DNA from 2 places in the uncultured Bacillus sp. genome. Region 1 is predicted to be linked to the other one. Evidence: a T-box and tRNA genes for the amino acid it is inferred to sense, from the RefSeq annotation. Region 1 holds a T-box; the other holds one or more tRNA genes.
The links. A T-box is a leader RNA that pairs with one kind of tRNA and senses whether it is charged. The one in region 1 lies ahead of tyrS (tyrosine--tRNA ligase), so its partner is inferred to be a tRNA-Tyr.
Positions count from the first base shown of each region.

Region 2: it encodes a tRNA-Tyr, which carries the amino acid that the T-box ahead of tyrS (tyrosine--tRNA ligase) is inferred to sense. The anticodon was not compared.

Region 1 is NZ_CATYRA010000004.1:92,985-103,801, forward strand. Features, by position in the region: gene Q5C82_RS08255 (acetoin utilization protein AcuC) at 1-1,059, opposite strand, end outside; gene Q5C82_RS08260 (acetoin utilization AcuB family protein) at 1,056-1,700, opposite strand; gene acuA (acetoin utilization protein acetyltransferase AcuA) at 1,727-2,359, opposite strand; gene acsA (acetate--CoA ligase) at 2,519-4,237, shown strand; T-box leader at 4,292-4,529, shown strand; gene tyrS (tyrosine--tRNA ligase) at 4,579-5,847, shown strand; gene Q5C82_RS08280 (hypothetical protein) at 5,978-6,106, shown strand; gene rpsD (30S ribosomal protein S4) at 6,128-6,730, opposite strand; gene Q5C82_RS08290 (diguanylate cyclase) at 7,025-8,764, shown strand; gene Q5C82_RS08295 (GAF domain-containing protein) at 8,802-9,293, opposite strand; gene refZ (transcriptional regulator RefZ) at 9,420-10,043, shown strand; gene hisJ (histidinol-phosphatase HisJ) at 10,036-10,817, opposite strand, start outside.
Region 2 is NZ_CATYRA010000012.1:14,619-25,435, reverse strand. Features, by position in the region: gene glmS (glutamine--fructose-6-phosphate transaminase (isomerizing)) at 1-1,135, opposite strand, end outside; gene glmM (phosphoglucosamine mutase) at 1,567-2,913, opposite strand; gene cdaR (CdaA regulatory protein CdaR) at 2,932-4,386, opposite strand; gene cdaA (diadenylate cyclase CdaA) at 4,379-5,200, opposite strand; gene rsiW (anti-sigma-W factor RsiW) at 5,367-5,993, opposite strand; gene sigW (RNA polymerase sigma factor SigW) at 6,007-6,570, opposite strand; tRNA gene Q5C82_RS17330 (tRNA-Gln) at 6,799-6,870, opposite strand; tRNA gene Q5C82_RS17325 (tRNA-Tyr) at 6,878-6,962, opposite strand; tRNA gene Q5C82_RS17320 (tRNA-Thr) at 6,984-7,056, opposite strand; tRNA gene Q5C82_RS17315 (tRNA-Val) at 7,061-7,136, opposite strand; tRNA gene Q5C82_RS17310 (tRNA-Glu) at 7,140-7,214, opposite strand; gene Q5C82_RS17305 (DUF523 domain-containing protein) at 7,395-7,850, shown strand; gene Q5C82_RS17300 (GNAT family N-acetyltransferase) at 7,863-8,345, shown strand; gene murQ (N-acetylmuramic acid 6-phosphate etherase) at 8,455-9,372, shown strand; gene Q5C82_RS17290 (MurR/RpiR family transcriptional regulator) at 9,386-10,237, shown strand; gene Q5C82_RS17285 (PTS transporter subunit EIIC) at 10,263-10,817, shown strand, end outside.

The DNA.
Region 1 (10,817 bases):
ATCGGCCGGATCGCTCCAGCTGGACGGAAGGGTGACGGGGCATTGTTTTTGCCATTTAGCGATCCAATCCTGCGGGATATCGTCTCCCGGATCAATTCCCTTCATTTCAAGCCATATTCTGGCCCAGGCACGGGGCACGACACGCCAAATATCATAGCCGCCGCCTCCCACTGCAATCCATCTTCCTTCGCAATACTGGTGCGCTAACGTGTGTGCAAGCCGGGGAATTTCTTCGTATATGTTGATTGTTGCAGATAAATGTGTCAGCGGATCATAGTAATGGGCATCGGCGCCGTTTTGGCTGATAATGACATCCGGCTGGAAATAAGCAGCTATTTCGGAAGCCGCTGTCTGGTAAGCTTCAAGAAAAGAATCATCCTCTGTAAAAGCGTCAAGAGGGATATTAAAGGAATAGCCATATCCTTTTCCGCTGCCTTTTTCCTGGATCTGGCCGGTTCCGGGGAATAAATACCTTCCTGTCTCATGAATGGACAGCGTGCATACGTCAGGGTTATCGTAAAACGTAAATTGCACACCGTCTCCATGGTGGGCGTCCGTGTCAATATAAAGCACTCTGGCTCTGTATTTTTTCTGAATATATTGAATCGCCACAGCACTGTCGTTGTATATGCAAAACCCTGAAGCTCTCCCCCGAAAGCCGTGATGTAGGCCCCCTCCAAGGTTGGCGGCATGCAGGGCTTGTCCTGACATCACCCAGTCTGCGGCCGTTAAGGTGCCACCGACTAAGAGTGATGCCGCTTCGTGCATGCCGGCAAAGACAGGTGTATCCTCTGTGCCGAGCCCGTAGCTTTCTCCTTCTTTAACGGGAAGCTTTCCCGCGCCCGCAAGCTTGACCGCCTGAATATAATCGTCCGTATGGACAAGGGCGAGCTCCTCTTCTTCCGCGAGTCTGGGACTGACAATGTCTCCATCACCAAAGGCATTGATCGTCTTGAGTAAATCGTATGTTAACAGAACCCGCTGCTGATTAAATGGATGTTCCTGATGAAACATATAGGTTTGATACGATGGAGAATAGATAAATACACTGTCTCTCATAGCAAATCCCTTTGCTCTGACGGCCATATGACGTGGTGCCCATTTCTTTGTAATGCCTGCAAAAACGGCAGCGGATTCATCGTTTTTACACGGAAGACAAGCACTTTTACACCGGGATCATCATGCGGATAAACAAGCACGCTTAATATTTTCACTTGAAGGTCTTGGCAAAGGCTGCTGATCTCCGCGAGGCTTTTGGTGATGTCGTTTACTTTTATTTCGATTTGCGATCCCGGCTGGTCAGCGCCTGTCAATTTGACAAACGTCCGGAGCAAATCGGTTTTTGTCAAAATGCCTACTACTTTTTGATGCTGCACCACTGGGAGACAGCCGATGCCATGCTCGTAGAACACAGCAGAAATTTCTTCGACAAAATCTAACGGGTGGGCGCAGACGACATCTTTTTTCATAATTGAATCTACGCTTCGTGTGAGAAATCGGCTCCGTTTGCTTTCTTCAAAAATACTCGGGCTGGCCTGTTTCATGTCTCTGTCTGTAATCATGCCGATCACATGGCGGTCTTCGTCTACAACAGGCAGATGCCTGATATGGAACTCCTTCAGTTTGCATATTGCTGTTTCAAGCGTATCCGTCTTCGTTAATGTAATGACATCCCTTTTCATGATTTGCTCAACAATCATTATTTTTTCCCCTTTGTCAGTGTCAGTTAATACATATAACGATGATAAAAACGGAGCCTGTCAAATTGTTCAATTGATTCTTGGCTGACGTTTTTTCCGATGCGGGCCATCAGACAGTTTGCAGGGTGAGAGCTGATCTCCGGCTCATCCGTTGCAAACCAGACCAATCCGCCTGCATTCATCATCTTTTCCATGATCTTTCTGTATTCCCACACATCTTTTTTCATCCCTTTTAAATCCCAATGCCAGTAATATTCTGTCGTCATCACGATGTAGTTTTCCATTTGTTCATCCATCATGCTGACGGTTAGTAGCGTTTTTCCGACAGAACATCCCCGATAGGCCGGCGCTACCTCGATGGCACCGAGCTCAAGCAAGTTCTCCATATTTCCTTCAGACCATCTTTCGAGCGGGTCAGGATATAAATACGTCACATAGCCGACGATGGTTCGGCCGTCTCTGGCAATAATAATGCGCCCCTCGGGAAGGCCTGCAATGTCGACTAACGCTTCATGCTGCTCACGGGGCGGGCGAAATGCGGTTAAATCGTTATGAAACTCGTAACCTGCTAAATCCCCTGGAGACACAGGCCCTTCTATCAGTAAGGAGCCGGTTGCTGTTTTGATGTTTGCTGAATGGTATGTTTTATGATGTTCCACTGATCCACCGTCCCATCAATTCTTATAAAAATACATGCCTTCTTTAAGAATAACAAATTATAAAGCGTTTTCAATACGGTTTATATTTTAAAAATTGAGAAGAATATGAATATATACTATAATAAATGTGACAACTTCAGCAAAGGGGGATGTTTGGGCATGAATTTGAAAGCGTTACCAGCAGTGGAAGGGGATCATCATTTAAAAAACTATGAAGAAACGTACCGGCATTTTGATTGGGCCGAGGCAGAGAAACATTTCTCCTGGCATGAGACAGGGAAACTAAATGCGGCGTATGAAGCGATTGACCGTCATGCCGAATCGTTTCGAAAAAACAAAGTAGCGCTTTATTATAAAGACGCAAACCGGGATGAAAAATACACATTTAAAGAAATGAAAGAAGAATCAAACAGAGCTGGGAATGTGCTGAAACGGTATGGAAATGTGGAAAAAGGGGACCGCGTTTTTATTTTTATGCCGAGATCACCCGAGCTTTATTTTATTATGCTTGGCGCTATCAAAATTGGCGCCATCGCGGGGCCGCTGTTCGAAGCATTTATGGAGGGAGCGGTGAAGGACCGGCTTGAAAACAGCGAGGCGAAGGTTGTTGTCACAACGCCTGAACTGCTGGAGAGAATACCGGCTGACAAACTGCCTCACTTACAGCATATATTCGTAGTCGGCGGAGAGGCTGAGATCGGCGCAAATATCATCAATTATGATGAAGCGGCAAAACAGGAGAGCACAAGACTGGATATCGAATGGATGGACAAAAAAGACGGCTATCTGCTTCACTATACATCTGGTTCCACTGGAACGCCAAAGGGTGTGCTTCATGTTCATGAAGCGATGATTCAGCAATATCAGACAGGAAAGTGGGTCCTTGATTTAAAGGAAGAAGACATTTACTGGTGTACAGCTGATCCGGGCTGGGTGACAGGTACGGTATACGGCATTTTTGCACCGTGGCTGAATGGAGCGACAAATGTCATCGTCGGCGGCCGTTTCAGCCCGGAAAGCTGGTATGGAACGATTGAGCAGCTTGGCGTCAACGTCTGGTACAGCGCGCCGACCGCGTTTCGAATGTTAATGGGAGCGGGAGATGAGATGGCTGCGAAATATGATTTAACCTCACTTCGGCATGTGCTCAGTGTCGGTGAACCGTTAAATCCGGAAGTCATCAGATGGGGGCACAAAGTCTTTAACAAACGAATTCATGATACATGGTGGATGACAGAAACGGGCAGCCAGCTCATCTGCAACTATCCTTGCATGGATATCAAACCGGGCTCAATGGGTAAGCCGATTCCCGGTGTGGAGGCAGCAATCGTTGACAATCAGGGCAACGAACTTCCACCGTACCGAATGGGTAATCTCGCCATTAAAAAGGGCTGGCCTTCCATGATGCATACCATTTGGAATAATCCTGAAAAGTACGAATCGTATTTCATGCCGGGCGGCTGGTATGTGTCTGGCGATTCTGCTTATATGGATGATGAAGGGTATTTCTGGTTCCAAGGCAGAGTTGATGACGTCATCATGACCTCCGGTGAGCGCGTCGGCCCATTTGAAGTGGAAAGCAAGCTTGTCGAACATCCGGCTATTGCAGAAGCAGGCGTGATCGGGAAGCCTGATCCGGTGCGGGGAGAAATCATTAAAGCTTTTATCGCACTCAGAGAAGGATTTGAGCCGTCCGATAAACTGAAAGAAGAGATCCGCCTATTTGTGAAGCAGGGTCTTGCAGCCCATGCGGCTCCGCGTGAAATTGAATTTAAAGATAAGCTTCCGAAAACCCGGAGCGGAAAGATCATGAGACGCGTGCTGAAGGCGTGGGAGCTGAATCTGCCGGCCGGAGATCTGTCAACGATGGAGGATTAAAAGGCGACGTTGACACGGGATTTTATTTATGTTAAAAATGATATAGCTTCATATGAAAAGGTAAAGATTGAGACAAGTAGAATATCCTTACGTTCCAGAGAGCTGATGGCCGGTGAAAATCAGCACAGACGGATATCTCGAATACACTCATGAACCGCTTTTGCAAACAAAGCCGGCCAGGCTTTCAGTAGTGAAAGAACGGACCTGATCCGTTATCAGGCAAAGTGATAAGACGAATGTTTTGCATTCTCTTATTAGTAGGGTGGTACCGCGATAATTAATCGTCCCTTCGTGTAAACGAAGGGGCGTTTTTATTTTAATCAAAAAAGGAGCTTTATCTCATGACAAACTTACTTGAAGACTTATCCTTCCGCGGATTGATTCAGCAAATGACGGATGAAGAGGGATTAAATAAACAGCTGAATGAAGAAAAAATCCGCCTGTACTCAGGCTTTGATCCGACAGCAGACAGCCTGCATATCGGACACCTGCTGCCTATTTTAACACTTCGCCGTTTCCAGCTGGCGGGGCATCATCCGATAGCGCTTGTGGGCGGCGCGACGGGCCTCATTGGCGATCCGAGCGGAAAAAAAGCGGAGCGTACATTAAACACTGCTGACATCGTATCCGAATGGTCCCAAAAAATCAAAAACCAGCTGTCCAGATTTCTGGATTTTGATGCAACAGAAAATCCTGCTGTCATCGCGAACAACTTTGACTGGATCGGCAAAATGAATGTGATCGACTTCCTGCGTGATGTCGGTAAAAACTTCGGCATCAATTACATGCTGGCAAAAGACACGGTCAGCTCAAGAATTGAATCCGGCATTTCATACACGGAATTCAGCTACATGATTCTTCAATCTTATGATTTCTTAAATCTATACAGAGACAAAAACTGTAAGCTGCAAATCGGCGGAAGCGATCAGTGGGGGAACATCACAGCGGGTCTTGAACTGATCAGAAAATCAGAAGAAGAAGGAGCGAAAGCGTTCGGCCTTACCATTCCGCTTGTCACAAAAGCAGACGGCACGAAGTTCGGAAAAACGGAAGGCGGCGCTATCTGGCTTGATAAGGAAAAAACATCGCCGTATGAATTCTATCAATTCTGGATCAACACAGATGACCGTGACGTTGTGAAATACTTAAAATACTTTACGTTCCTATCAAAAGAGGAAATTGAAGCATACGCTGAGAAAACAGAAACGGCGCCTGAAAAGCGTGAAGCGCAAAAACGCCTGGCAGAAGAAGTGACAGCACTCGTTCATGGACGTGAGGCGCTGGAGCAAGCTATTAACATCTCCCAAGCGTTGTTCAGCGGCAATATTAAAGAGCTTTCTGCCGAAGACGTAAAAGTCGGCTTTAAAGATGTTCCATCTATGGAAGCTGACAGCAGCCAAGAGCTTTCACTTGTAGATGTATTGGTGCAATCTAAATTATCTCCATCTAAACGCCAAGCCCGTGAAGACATTCAAAACGGAGCTGTTTACATTAACGGCGAACGCCAGACGGAAATAAATTATATCTTATCGGGTGAAGACCGCATCGAAGGCCAATTTACTGTCCTGCGCCGCGGGAAGAAAAAATACTTCCTTGTAACTTATAAATAAGAAAAAAATCCTTTGCCGTTAAGGGCAAAGGATCTTTTTTTGTTTAGCGCATAGGAAAGACAGGAAAAGAGTATATTAGATAGGGCAAACACGATCAATCACCACCTTTTAACAGAAAGGAGCGCTCACCGTGAATCTCATGTTTACGATTGCAAAAGAAAGGCTGCAGCGGGATTATTGGGAACAGCAGGCGCGAGATAGTGTTGGCCAGCAAGAGGTAAAAGACGAAACAGACGATAAAAAAACCCCGACCGCATAGCGGCAGGGGTTTTTAAAACGATTAACGAGAGTAGAACTCAACGATAAGCGCTTCGTTAATTTCCGGAGCAAGTTCAGAACGCTCAGGAAGACGAGTGAAAGTACCTTCAAGCTTTTCAGCGTCGAAAGTAAGGTATTCAGGAACGAAGTTGTTCACTTCAACAGATTCTTTGATGATAGAAAGATTTCTTGATTTTTCGCGAACACCGATTGTTTGACCAGGTTTTACTTGGTAAGACGGGATGTCAACGCGGCTTCCGTCTACAAGAATGTGACCGTGGTTAACCAATTGGCGAGCTTGACGGCGAGTACGTGCTAAACCTAGCTTGTACACAACGTTATCAAGACGAGAATCTAAAAGAATCATGAAGTTTTCACCGTGTTTACCAGCTAGTTTGCCAGCTTTGTCAAACAAAGTGCGGAATTGGCGTTCGTTTACACCGTACATGTGACGAAGCTTTTGCTTTTCTTGCAATTGCAAACCGTATTCTGATAATTTTTTACGTTGTCCTGGACCGTGTGGACCTGGAGCGTAAGGGCGTTTTTCTAATTCTTTTCCTGTACCGCTAAGAGAGATTCCTAGACGGCGGGACAGTTTCCAAGATGGACCTGTATAGCGAGCCATAATGTGACTCCTCCTTTGGTTTTATTTTTGTGGAAAATAAAAACCGTCTGCTCTATTCGACCATGTACATTTTGTTTTCATGTATCCTCGCTCCAGCAGCAGAGAGTTACACGATACACCTTATGGATAAGGAACAAAATGAAAACATAGAAGCTGAACAAAAAGGCTGCAATATTTCACACAAAGGTCATTATATAATTTATTTGTTTTGAAGTCAACCATTCCTCCATTATTGCTTTGCCGTTTATGATATAATAAACAAAAATTAGTGGTAAACTTTTAGGTGATAAAAACATGGTAGAACAAACAAAAGAACAACTATCCGCCTTTCATTATCATATGCTCGATTTTTTATTAACCAAATCTGAAAAAGTCACATTCACCGACTCATTCAAATGGCTGACTTCGGCTATACAAACCTACTTTTCATCCCTTTGTGTTTCGCTTACACCGTCACCATCTGACTCTGCGGCAAAACTGGCAGATGATGAATTATATTTTTCCGCTTCGAAAATAAACGCTTCATTTTATATGATTGAGGACGGCTCCGGCAGGCGCTTTCATCTTACATGCAGACAGGGTGGAGAGATTCCTGAAGGGCTTTCGGACGTGGTTGCTTCATTTTTAAACCAGTCAATGAAACAGGAAAGACTCTATATCAAAACGATCTATCAAAAAAAGATATACAAAATGACAGAGCTGTTCCATTCACTGCTTGATCAGACAGAGGTGCTGAAGCAGCTTTTAGAAAGCTTGACCCGCACGTTTTCTCCTATTGAGTTTTCATTGTTTATTTCGCACGACCAAGATCAATGTTTAGGTGTTCCTGCAAAAGAGCTGGATATGGAAGGGGAAAAATCCGATTCCTTTGCTCTCAAAGTGTATTTGTCCGGGGATATTTTGCGAAAAAATGAATCAGCCGCCTACATTCCGATCAAAGGACAGCAGGGAACGTACGGGGTGTTGATGGCTGAAGGAAAGGGCGGCAGTTTGATTACTGACGTCTACCTTGATGAAATGTCGCTAATAGCAAACGCGGCGGGAAAAGCATTTGAAAATGCCCAGCTCTATGAACAATCCAAAGCAAGCATCGCAAATTTGGAATTGATCAATGAAACGTCACGCCGCCTGAATCAGCGGCTGACACTGACCGATACGATGAATGATCTGGCTGTGAGAATGGCGGAATCATTTCTGGCAGAAGAAGTGGGTTTTTTTCATATAGATCATTTTGAAAAGCTAACATTGCTCCCTGGCAGCACAGCGTTTTTTAAAGAAGCGAAGCCATCTGACTTTTATCATGAGTTGAAAGAAAAGCTGTATGAAGGTGAAAGAGGGGTTTTCATCGGAAATGGCCAGTCTGTTTTTGGAAAGGCCGGCTACGGCTCGCTGATGGCCGCTCCGATGATTGAGAATGACCGGCTTTTAGGCTTTGCGGTTTTATTAAAACAGGAACTGTACGCCTTTACATTTGAAATGTATAAGCTGTTTCAAGCGCTGATTCATCACGCAACGCTGGCTGTAACCAATTCAATGCTCCGCGACCGCCTTGAGCATCTCGTGAAAACAGATCAGCTAACTGAACTGTATTCAAGGGTGTATTTAGATGAAAAAATTCAATACAGCATGAAAATCCACCAAAAGGGTGTCTTTATTCTAGTTGATATTGATAATTTCAAGAATGTAAATGATACGTACGGTCATCAGACTGGGGACGAGATTTTAATTCAAGTCGCTTCGGTGATTAAAAGCAACATCCGAAAGCAGGATGTAGGCGCCCGCTGGGGAGGCGAAGAGCTGGCGATTTATTTACCGAATGTGCCGATTGCGGTGGGTAAACGGATTACTGAGCGATTGGTTTATGCGGTCAGAAAAAACACAAAACCCGAGGTGACCATTTCATGCGGTATCTCCTGCTGGACGGCAGAAAAAAGAAAGTCTTTGAAAGAGCTTGTGCATGAGGCTGATGAAGCGCTCTACAGCGCGAAACGAAGCGGAAAAAACCGCTTGATGATACACGAATCAATAAAATAAAAAAAGCCCAAAACAATATCAGTTTTGGGCTTTTATATTACTGTGCTAACGCTTTTTCAAGCGTTTCGGCAAATTGTAATAAGTATTTTTCATCAATTTCGTCGAAACGGTTTTTCACTGGGCTGTCGATGTCCAGGACGCCGACAACTTTTCCGCCTACATGAATCGGAAGCACAATTTCTGATTGAGACGCTGCATCGCAAGCGATATGTCCCGGAAACGCGTTTACATCCTCAACACGCTCCACTTTTCCGTTTGCATACGCTGTACCGCAAACGCCTCTGCCGAAAGGAATCCGAACACATGCCGGCAGACCTTGGAACGGCCCTAACACAAGCTGTCCGTCCTCTTCTTTGGCAAAATAGAAACCAGCCCAGTTTACTTCAGGCAAAGAATGATACAGAAGCGCTGAGGCATTTGCATAGTTTGCAATTTGATCTGTCTCGTCTTCGGTCATGGCTTCGAGCTGTTTTAGCAGAAGCTGATAGTCTTTTTCTTTATCTCCAGATTGTTTTTCGACATGGAACATGGAAAACCCTCACTTTTTCTATAATATAAAACAAAGTTCCGGCTTTTCTGCCGGCATTTGTCGATAAGTTCTTACAGGAACAGCGGCCTTCTGCTTGAATAGTACAAAGAGGAAGGAGTGAGCCGTATGAAAGTAAGCACCAAAGACAAAATTATTGAATCTGCTGTCATGCTTTTTAACCAAAAAGGATTTTCTGGCACGTCTGTCCGTGAAATTGCAAAGTCAGCTGATGTAAATGTTGCGCACATCTCCTACTATTTTAAAGGTAAAGGAGGTCTGATGGAACACTTAGTTTCAGAGTTTTACGAAGGCTACAGCAAAACGCTTGAAACAGCGGCAGGCAATATCTCTTCTCAAAGCACGCAGGAACAGCTTCTCCAATTGGTTTTCGATATTTTATCCTATCAGCATAATCATCGTCAATTAACTCGTTTTGTCTACCGGGAAGTCACGATTGACTCCACGTTAATCAGGGAAATTATGTCGACATATCTAATGAAGGAAAAGTATATCTTCCAGCTGATCATTGAGGAAGGAGAAAAACAGCGTGAACATTTAACGCTGCCGCTGCCCCATTTTATTCTTCAATTAAAATCTCTCTTAATGATGCCATATCTCCAGCCTCAATATATTTCAGAAGTGCTCTACATGCAGCCGCACGAGCCGTATTTTTATAAAATGTATTTTGAAGAAATCAAAATTTGGATCAGAAGCGTCTTCCGGACAGGAGACGTGGCGCTTATCAATTAGCCCCCTTCAAAAACGTCTCATATGCGTATCCGACATCTCCCGCTTGATGGGCATCAGACCCAAACACAAGCGGGATTTTCTTTTGCTTCGCTTCATTCAGCATCCAATCCTCTATATAAATGCCGCCAGCGTACGTTTTTCTCAAGCCGGAAGTATTGAAGTCGAGCTCCATTCCGTTTTCTTCAATAGCATTCAGGCACTGAGAAACGAGTCCGCGAATATGTTCAGACATGCTGTATGGAAACAGCTTGATGAATTTTTGAACGAGTGTGATATGGCCGACTCTTTTTGGCTTATTAGAGCCGAGAAATGCTACAATGGAAGAATAGATGCTGCGGTAATACTGTTCATATACAGCTTCAATGCTCCCGCAAGCTGAAATCAGCTCCTTAAAGGTATGCTCATCATAATCAAGGCACAGATAGGAAGAACCTGCGCGCAAAAAATGAACGGATAGGATGCTGTCATCTAAATATGGCCCGTATGTGTCCAGAAATAATTTGATTTCGTCTTCAAATTCAGCAATATAATCAACCTCAAGCCCCGTCCGTATGGTAAGCTGTCCGCGATATTCTTTCTTTAATCGGGAAATTTCATTGATATAACGCTCCAGAGAGGCTTGTGCCATCGCGCTGTCTTTCAGCGGTGTCGGATCAGTAAAAGAGGGCGGCAATGGGGCGTGTTCGGTAAAAGTAATCGAATCGAAGCCTTTTTTTAGGGCCTCTTCTGCATATTGCCTGAGTGTGTCATTTGAGCCGTGAGGGCAAAATGGTG
Region 2 (10,817 bases), on a different contig from region 1:
AAAGCGTTGATCCCGGTACGTTTGTGATTGTCAGTGCTTTGTGTCCAAGTGCTTTGACTTGAACAAGAACTGCACGGCTGTCTGCTGTTTCTCCGCTTTGTGAAAGGAAAATAAAGAGCGGTTTCTTAGACAGAAGCGGCATGTTGTAAGAGAATTCACTCGCTACATGCACTTCAACCGGCACGTTTGCCCACATTTCAATATATTGTTTACCGACAAGTCCTGCATGGTAGCTTGTTCCGCAGCCAATGATATAGATGCGGTCCGCTTCCGCTACAGCGGCAGCGATATCGCCAGGCACAGACAGTTTGCCGTTTTCATCTTGATACGTTTGGATGATTTTGCGCATGACAACAGGCTGCTCATCCGTTTCTTTCAACATGTAGTGAGGGTACGTACCTTTTTCGATATCGCTGGCATCCAGCTCAGCAATATAAGAAGCACGTGAAATCACGTCACCATCAAGGTTTTTGATGACAACTTGATCATCAGTGACGATGACCATTTCTTTATCCATCAGCTCTACGTATTCATTGGTTACTTGAAGCATTGCCATCGCATCAGATGCTACGACATTGAATGTATCTCCAAGACCGACTAATAGAGGGCTTTTGTTTTTCGCTACAAAAATCGTTTCTCTGTTTTCGTTGTCGAATAAAGCAATTGCATAAGAGCCTTTTAACAGTGTAAGTGTTTTGCGGAACGCTTCTTCTGTATCAAGACCTCCGTTGACAAATTGCTCGATTACTTGAACGACTACCTCTGTATCGGTGTCACTTTTGAGCTCTACATCTTGTAAATACTCTTGTTTCAGCTGAACATAGTTCTCGATCACGCCGTTATGAACAAGTGTAAAACGGCCCAGTGCGCTTTGATGCGGGTGAGCGTTTAGATAGCTTGGTTCGCCGTGTGTTGCCCAGCGCGTATGGCCAATTCCAGCTTTCGCTTCTATATTGGCATCCACAACTTCACGAAGATCCGCAATGCGTCCTTTTTCTTTGAACACATGGATTCCCTGTTCGTTGGCAACAGCGATACCAGCAGAATCATATCCGCGGTACTCAAGCTTTTCTAACCCTTTCAGTAAAATTTCCTTCGCATCAAGCTGACCGATATAACCTACGATTCCACACATATTTTTCTTCCTCCTAAGATTGTAAAAGGAGACGAAGAAAGTCAAATTTCAAGGGGACTTTCAATCGTCCCCTCCTACATGTTTTTGGAAGATCATGTGATTTCTCTTTGTTCAAGGAGTTACCCCCTTGGTTTGAAGAAATCCTTACGGCTGTGATCTGCATAATCAGCCGGGAGGCATCCGCCGAAAATTCGATAACCTCCATCCTCGTCAACTAAGCCTTTTTTCGGGCGCTTAGTTCGGGCGCTATAATTATAGGTGAAACAATAATCCCGTCTTCTTTCCTGTAGAGAAAATAAGAACAAGACAAGCTTGATTTTACAGCATGTGGCATAAACGGTCAATTGTTTTTTAAACAACTTTGCCGTATGTCTCACAATTATCATATGTAAAACTCGCTTGTCTTGTTCACTCTCTGATAATAGGCTTCGTTACTCTAATCCCATTTCTGACCGGACGACTTCAACAATGCGATTGACATACTCATCGCACAGTTCTTTCGTCTTCGCTTCAGCCATAACACGGACTAGTGGTTCAGTGCCTGAAGGGCGGACCAAAATCCGGCCGTCGCCGTTCATTTCTTTTTCAACTTCAGAAATAACAGCTTTTACTTTTTCGTTCTCTTCGACTTTATATTTATCAGTTACTCTCACATTGACTAACAGCTGCGGGAACTTCTGCATTTCAGCTGCAAGCTCTGACAACGGCTTGCCTGTCGCTTTCAATGTGTTCATCAGCATAATAGCAGACAATAATCCGTCCCCTGTCGTGTTGTAATCAAGGAAAATAAGATGTCCTGACTGCTCACCGCCGACATTGTAGCCGTCTTTTTTCATCGCTTCTACTACGTAACGGTCACCGACAGCCGTTTGCACGCTTTTGATGCCTTCTTTTTCAAGCGCCTTATAGAAGCCAAGGTTGCTCATTACAGTCGAAACCACTGTATCATCCTTTAAACGGCCCTCTGATTTCAGGTGTTTTGAGCATATGTACATGATTTGGTCGCCGTCAACGATATTTCCTTTTTCATCGACAGCAATCAGGCGGTCGCCATCACCGTCAAACGCAAGACCGAGATCGGCGTTTTTCTCTTTGACAAACGCGCTGAGCGCTTCAGGATGAGTCGATCCGACGCCGTCATTAATGTTTAATCCGTTCGGGGAAGTCCCCATTGTTGAAACATCGGCATCTAAATCAGCAAACAGGTGTGTCGCCAAGGACGACGTTGCACCATGTGCGCAGTCCAGTGCCACATGAATGCCTGTGAAATCTTCATCAGCAGTCTGTTTTAAGAACTGCAGATATTTTTGTCCACCTTCAAAATAGTCGTTTACAAGACCGAGATCGGCTCCGACCGGCCTTGGCAGCCTATCTTCCGGTTCGTCCATCAGGCGCTCAATTTCAGCCTCCTGTTCGTCAGAAAGCTTAAATCCGTCTCCCCCGAAAAACTTGATGCCGTTATCCTGCACTGGGTTGTGAGAAGCAGAAATCATGACGCCTGCCTCTGCATCCATCGCTTTTGTTAAATAAGATACACCAGGTGTAGAAATGACACCCAGGCGCATGACTTCTGCGCCAATGGATAAAAGTCCGGCGACAAGGGCTCCCTCCAGCATATGGCCGGAGATGCGTGTATCGCGGCCTATCAGCACTTTCGGACGTTGTTTGTCTTTTGTCAGCACATATCCGCCGAAACGTCCGACTTTGAAGGCCAGCTCAGGTGTAAGCTCACTATTGGCGACACCTCTTACACCGTCTGTTCCAAAATACTTGCCCATTTTATAATCGCTCCTTTTTTATTCTGATGTGGATTGTGAATCCGCAGTGGATTCGTCCTCATCCTGATCTTGGTTTTGATCTTTATTTTCGTCTTGTTTTTGATCATTGCTGTCTTTATCAGTGTTCGTTGTATCTTCTTGCTGGTTGTTCTTTTGATTATTCGTTTGCTTATCTGTGTCATCCTGGTTCCCTGATGTATTGCTGCTGTTGTCATTAGTTGATGTATTGCTTTTTTTAGACGTCAGCTTGATTTTGGCGCTTTTCTGCCCCAAGGACCAGGTTACATTCTGAGGCCCGTTTACTTCAAGCTTCACGCTATGCTCCCCGTCATCTAAATCTGAAACATTCACATACAATTCAATATCTGATTTCTTCAGTTTTTTTATATTGGCGGGAGAGCCTTTAGCCGTCACGTCTATCGCTTGCGATTCAGGATCTAGAAATTCAATGTTTTGCGAGCTGCTCAGCCCTACAGTCTTAATAGAGACATTCTCAAACTTCTGATCCGCTTCACTATCTACTTCTATATGCAAAGTCACCTTTGACGGCGAAATTTTTTTGGCGCCGTCAGGAAGCGGAATATCTGCCTCGATATCGGAATCCTTGTTAATCTTGCTTAAATCTAAGCTGACGCCGTCAATAAATTCAAGAGAATCCAACACATCCTGTGAGCCGTAAACCGTTACCTCACTGGGACTGGATTCAATATTCGCTATGCTGACACCGTCAGGAAGGCTTCCTGTCCGTTCAATTTTAAAGGGCACTTTTTTACTCGGGCTTGTTACCGGAACGGTAATCTTGATGACCGAGGGCTCTACGTCGACAGGAAGCGCGTTTCCGTCTTTATCATAGACAGTCACTTTCGCTTCCTTTTCAATCGTTTCATCTGCGTTTTCCAAATTCACTGAAGCTTTTACAAGAGAAATATTATCAATCACATTTTTAGATCCGGTAATCTGCACATTTTTCGGACTGACAATCGGCTGCTCCGGAGAATAGCCTTTTTTCATCTTGCTTTTATTGTAGTACTCCACTTCTACAGGAAAGCTTTTGGTCGTCCGTTCTTGAATAGTAACTGTCGTAACAGACGGATTGATAGAGATTGTCAGCCCATCCGACACGTTTTTGGCCTTTAGCTCAACCTTATGTGTGCCGGTTTTTAAATTTTCCATGTCGGCATATATTTCAAAATTCTTGGTCTGCCTAGCCTTTTTCACGGCGCTTGTCGAGCCTTTTATCGTGACATTCACCGTTTGCGGAACACCTGTCACGACGTAATTTTCATCATCATAATACGCTTTGACCGGGATATCGGTCAGTGTTGCTTCATCAGTTGTTGATGTCGGAAAGAAAGATTCACCCGGTTTTTTCGGAGTCGGTGCTTGATTGCTGTTAACCGCCACATAAAGCAAGAGCGCGAAAAGCAGAGCAATAATTTTCACAGCCCAGCGGTTGTTTAAGAATTTATCCATTTTTCTTGCCCCTCCAATACCAGCGGTTAGAAGAAGTGTCTCTGGTGTTTTTCTTAAACTCGGCTTCAAGCATTTCTTTCAGCGCTTCTTCCGTCAGCTCTCTGTGAAGGTCTCCGTTCTTCGCCACACTGACGCCGCCGGTCTCTTCAGACACAATAATCGTCAAACTGTCTGTTACTTCACTGATGCCGACAGCCGCTCTATGCCGCGTGCCCAGTTCTTTTGAAATAAACGGGCTTTCTGAAAGCGGCAGATAACAGGCGGCAGCGGCAATTTCATTATTCTTCATAATCACTGCACCATCATGAAGCGGAGTGTTTGGAATAAAAATATTGATCAGCAGCTCAGAGCTGACTTTGGCATTTAAAGGTATGCCGGTCTCGATATAATCTCCCATTCCGGTATCCCGCTCAATGGTCAGCAGGGCGCCTATACGGCGTTTCGCCATATAATTGATTGCTTTTGTGATGGCCTCAATTGTTTTCTGCTGCGCTTCCTCCACAGGCGTGCCGCTCCTTGAAAAAAAGCGGCCGCGGCCAAGCTGTTCAAGCGCTCTTCTCAGCTCAGGCTGAAAAATAATAATAATTGCTAAAAATCCCCATGTTATCGCTTGGTCCATCAGCCATTGAAGCGTGCTGAGGCCCAAATATTGGCTGGCCATACGGACAAGCACGATCACGACAATTCCTTTTAACAGCTGAACCGCTTTCGTGCCGCGTATCACCATAATCAATTTATATATCACATACCAAACAAGGAGAATATCAACGGCATTGCCGAGGTACTGCAAAAAAGGGATATCCTCAAAAGCCATTTCCTCGTCCTCCAAGATTTCAGTCATTTCGTATTTCGCATTTTGTGTTTTACGTGTTACGCATATGTACTTTACATAGCGAGCCCATTATACCACATTTCGATTTGGCAAGTGAAATGTGCCAGCCCTCTCAGCCCATAAAAAAAGAGCAAAGCGATTACGCGCTTTACTCTTTTCCTTTCGGATTTAATGCATTGACTACACTTTTCCCCGCAGACTTCATCTTGTACCATGTCCAATCGAATAATTGATTGATTTCTTCAATCTGACCGGTGACTTGTCCAGCAGAGGCCATATACTTTTCGCCGTTTACAACAGTTACATCCCCGTCTATTTTGCCTTTAATAATCAGCTTGCCGTTTTTGACTGTAACATCACCTTTGACCGTCTCACCTTCCGGCACGGTCACAGTGTGGTTATGCACCACAAGATTCGGCTGCTTGGACACACTGAAATTTTGGTCATTATGCCAGCTGTTAAAAAAACCTCCGCCCATCAAAATGATAAATACCGCAGCAGCTGCGATAACGGGATGGGTTCTGAACCATCTTTTCACAGAAGCTCTTTTCTTCTCCTTAGGCAATTTTGCCATGACATTAGCGGTAAAATCCGCGGGGGCTTCGACATGCGATGTGCTCCGGACGAGCGCTATAGATTTTTCCATCTCATAAAAATGCTTTCTGCATTTCTCGCATGTCTCCAGATGTTCATTTAATACGTGTTCATCTTTTGGAAGGATATCTCCATCAAGATGCATATGCATAAGCTGCACAATTTGTTCAGGACAGCTCATTTCATCACCCCACTTAAAGATCCCTTAATTGTTTTCTGAGAGCCTCTCTGCCTCTGTGAATCCGCGTTTTCACAGTTCCTACAGGAATGTTCAGAATCTCGCCGATTTCAATTAATGAGAGTTCGTCAATATACTTTAATACGATAACTGTTCTGTATTTGTCAGGAAGCTTTAAAATTTTCTGCTGAATCGTGTTTGAGAGCTCCAGCGACACAACTGCATCTTCAGGCAAAACCCCATCTGCGGCGATTTGTGAATACATGGTCAAGCCTTCCGTACCAGCCACCTCAGCATCGAGGTAATAATCCGGCTTCTTTTTGCGAATGCGGTCAATAGTCAAATTGGTCGCGATTCGATAAAGCCAAGTTGAAAATTTCCGGTTAATATCAAAACTGTCGATATTAACGTACGCTCTGATGAAAGCCTCCTGTGCAATATCCTCTGCCTCATGCACATTACCAAGCATACGGTAGCAAAGCTGATAAATTTTATCCTTGTAAATATCTACGATGTCCGCAAATGCATCTTGGTCGCCTTTTTTGACTTGTTTAATTCTCTTTTTAATCATCATTTCCATATTTATCTAACCTCTGCCTTCACCGGTCTGTATGTATACGAGCTTCGTTTCAAAAGGTTTCAATTTTTTTATAAAATAAGTTTATCAAATTTTTGGCAGGGTGTAGATGGTAATTCGTGAATAAACTACCTTAACATATTTTTAAAATTATTATACAGACTGAACAGTTAGAAGTTGGAACGATTTTAAAAAGAAAAAAAGACACCTTTTGGTCAAAGGTGTCTGTGACTGGGCTAGCTGGATTCGAACCAACGCATGACGGAGTCAAAGTCCGTTGCCTTACCGCTTGGCTATAGCCCAATAATAATGGTGGAGGGGGGCAGATTCGAACTGCCGAACCCTGAGGGAGCGGATTTACAGTCCGCCGCGTTTAGCCACTTCGCTACCCCTCCATATTAATGTTAAGAAAAGAGTGCCGGCAAGAGGACTTGAACCCCCAACCTACTGATTACAAGTCAGTTGCTCTACCAATTGAGCTACACCGGCAAAATGGTGGAGGATGACGGGCTCGAACCGCCGACCCTCTGCTTGTAAGGCAGATGCTCTCCCAGCTGAGCTAATCCTCCAAATGGTGACCCGTACGGGATTCGAACCCGTGTTACCGCCGTGAAAGGGCGGTGTCTTAACCGCTTGACCAACGGGCCGTTTGTGTTCTCGTCGAGCTGACAAAAGTTATTATATACAGGTTACACCCCCTTTGTAAAGAGAAAAATTAAATTTTTTATTTTCAAACTTTTTAACTCCTTTTTTAACTGAAAAAGCCTCCCAACATTTATCATTTCTTTTATGATAGAAACAAGCAAACCAAGAGAGGAGAAACCAATATGATACTAGTCAGCTCTTGCCTTGGCGGCATTGAATGCAGATATAACGGCTCTCACGCCGCATCGGAGAAAATCAGAAAACTCATCGATGAAAATGAAGCAGTCATGGCTTGTCCTGAGCTTCTCGGCGGCTTCTCAACTCCCCGTGAACCTGCAGAAATCATCGGAGGCACCGGCGAGGATGTTCTCAATGGAACCGCTAAAATCGTGACAGTTTCAGGAGAAGATGTAACAGAATTATATATGGAAGGCGCTGCTAAAACATTAGCTTACGCAAAAGAAATCAATGCCTCTACCGTCATATTAAAAGAAAACAGTCCGTCGTGCGGAAGCGGTTTTATCTATAACGGTACATTCTCCGGCCAAAAAATCCCCGGCAGCGGAGTGACCGCCGCATTGTTAAAACAAGCAGGCTACCATGTCATTTCGGAAAACCAGTTAGACGACATATTGTAAGGAGGGCATCACATGACTCAAGACATTTCTTTATCCTTCTATAAGCCTGAACATTTGCCGGAGCTCCAATCATTTACGCTAAAAAACGATGACAAACGATTTACCTCACTCCCGAAAGAGGTGCTGACTCAGGCCCTGAGCATACGGGACCGGTATCCGGTAGTCATCTTAAAAGACGATTTGCCAGTCGGTTTTTTCATTTTACATACATCAAAAGAAACGCTTGCTCCATATTCTAACAATCCATTTGCTTTACTGCTCAGCTCTCTGTCGTTACACGCAGTGCATCACGGAAAAGGCTATGCAAAAAAAGCAATGCTTCAGCTTCCCTCTTTTGTGAGCGGTTATTTCCCATGGTGTGATGAAATTATTTTGGCCGTCAATCATCTGAACACACGTGCAAAGCACCTTTATATGAAAAGCGGGTTTCTTGATAAAGGACGGCGAAGAATCGGACCGCTTGGAGAGCAGCTGATCCTTCATTACTTCTTATAGTCTTGAGTGAAATAGAATTTCAAAAATTTCAAAACATAGTTGAAATATCATAACAGAAATGAATATACTGAATATTGAGATACATTATTTTTAAACAGGGGGCCTCCTCATGTCAAAACCATTAAACCTTCACCGTCTTACAACGGAATCACGCAATAGCCAAACAGCTGAAATCCACAAAGCAAACACACTCGGCATCCTCAAAATGATCAACAACGAAGATTTGAAAGTCGCAGCCGCCGTTCAGCAGGTTCTCCCCGATATCAAAACAGCTGTAGACTGCGCGTACGACTCGTTTCAAAATGGAGGCCGGCTCATATACACAGGCGCCGGTACAAGCGGCAGACTCGGTGTCATGGATGCTGTTGAATGTCCTCCCACCTACAGCGTAAGCCCAGATCAGGTCATCGGAATCATGGCTGGCGGACCTAAAGCATTTTTGCAGGCAGCAGAGGGCATTGAAGACAGTGAAAAAGCAGGAGCCGAAGATTTAAAAAACATACAACTCACTTCAAACGACACCGTCATTGCCATCGCAGCAAGCGGTCGCACACCTTATGCCGCAGGCGCCCTAACATACGCCCGTAAAGTCGGAGCACACACCATCGCCCTTACCTGTAATGAAAATTCCGCCATCAGCAAAGATGCGGATCACAGCATTGAGGTTGTCGTCGGACCTGAGGCCATTACAGGATCAACACGTATGAAAGCCGCAACTGCTCATAAAATGATTCTAAACATGATATCCACCGCTGTAATGGTCAAAATCGGCAAGGTTTACGAAAACTTGATGGTAGACGTCAATGTCAGCAACAAAAAATTAAAGGAACGCGCCATCAGTATCATCCAAAGCCTCACAAACGCTTCATACGACACAGCCAGACACACTCTGGAAAAAGCCAATCATCACGTCAAAACAGCAATCGTCATGCTCAAAACAAGCACAGATCAGGAACAAGCTAAAACATTGCTTGATGAAACAAACGGTTTTATAGACAAAGCAATCGAACATTACCATTCAAGATAAGGAGAGACCAAGAATGGCAACAGGCGGTTTAGCGATCATCCAATCAATGAAGCACAAGCTTCCCCCATCCGAGCGTAAACTTGCAGATTACATCTTAACTCATCCCCACAAAGCTATAGAAAGCACTGTCAGCGAAATCAGTGCCTTAGCCAATTCAAGTGACGCTGCCGTCATCAGGCTCTGCAAATCGCTCGGACTAAAGGGATTTCAAGATTTAAAAATGAGAGTGGCAGGCGATCTGGCAAAACCTGCTGTACAAGGCTATCGGGACATTGCGCCTCGCGAACCGCTGTCCTCCATTTCTGAAAAAGCGGCCGGCAATGCCATTCAAGCCATTCAGGATACTTCAGACCTGATGGACTACAAAGAGCTTGAACGAGCGGTTTCTCTGCTTCTCAAAGCTCATACCGTGCATTTTATCGGCGTCGGGGCTTCCGGCATTGTCGCCAAGGACGCCCAGCAAAAGTGGCTTCGCATTCATAAACAAGCAACCGCGTTCACAGACACTCATCTTGTGGCATCATTAATCGCAAATGCAGATAAGGATGACATCGTATTCGCTATTTCGTTTTCGGGAGAGACGCAGGAAATCATTGAACTGATCACGATGGCTAAGGAAAAAGGCATCACAACGATCAGTCTGACACAATTCAGCCAGACATCCGTCTCCGCGCTGGCTGATGTCCCGTTGTACACAACGCACTCCAACGAAGCCCTGATTCGAAGTGCAGCCACTTCCTCCCGCCTCGCCCAGCTTTTTATGATTGATGTTTTGTTTTTAGGCATGGCGGCTGAGCAGTATGAAGAAACAACCGGCTATATCGATAAAACGAAAGCAGCCATACAATCTATGAGAAAAAAATAAGGCATCTGGAAGAGGAGGGGTTTTGATGAGCAAAGAAAATAACTACAATCATCTCGCAAAGAAAATCCTTGAGCTATGCGGAGGAAAATCCAATATTTCCTCATATACACATTGCATGACACGCCTGCGTATTACGCCTTATGATGAAAGCAAAGCAGATGCTCAGGCTTTAAGAGAGCTTGACGGCGTATTGGGGGTCGTCGAAGCTGAAACCATACAAATCATCCTCGGCACAGGAGTCGTCAACCATGTCACAGCCGCTTTCTCAAAGCTCGTGTCAGCAGAAGAAGGTGTCGACGTCAAAGAAGCTGCGGCCAAAAAGAAAGCCGACATAAATCGAAAAAACGCCACTCCTTTTAAACTTTTCTTACGTAAAATTGCCAGCATCTTTATCCCTCTTATTCCCGCACTTGTCGCTTCCGGTTTAATCACTGGGATTACCAAAGCAATCATTCAAGCCGGCTGGCTCTCTGCAGAATCACAAATCGCTATTATCCTGACAGTCATCGGATCAGGATTGTTCACTTATCTCGGCATTCTCGTCGGCATTAACGCATCGAAAGAATTTGGCGGGACACCC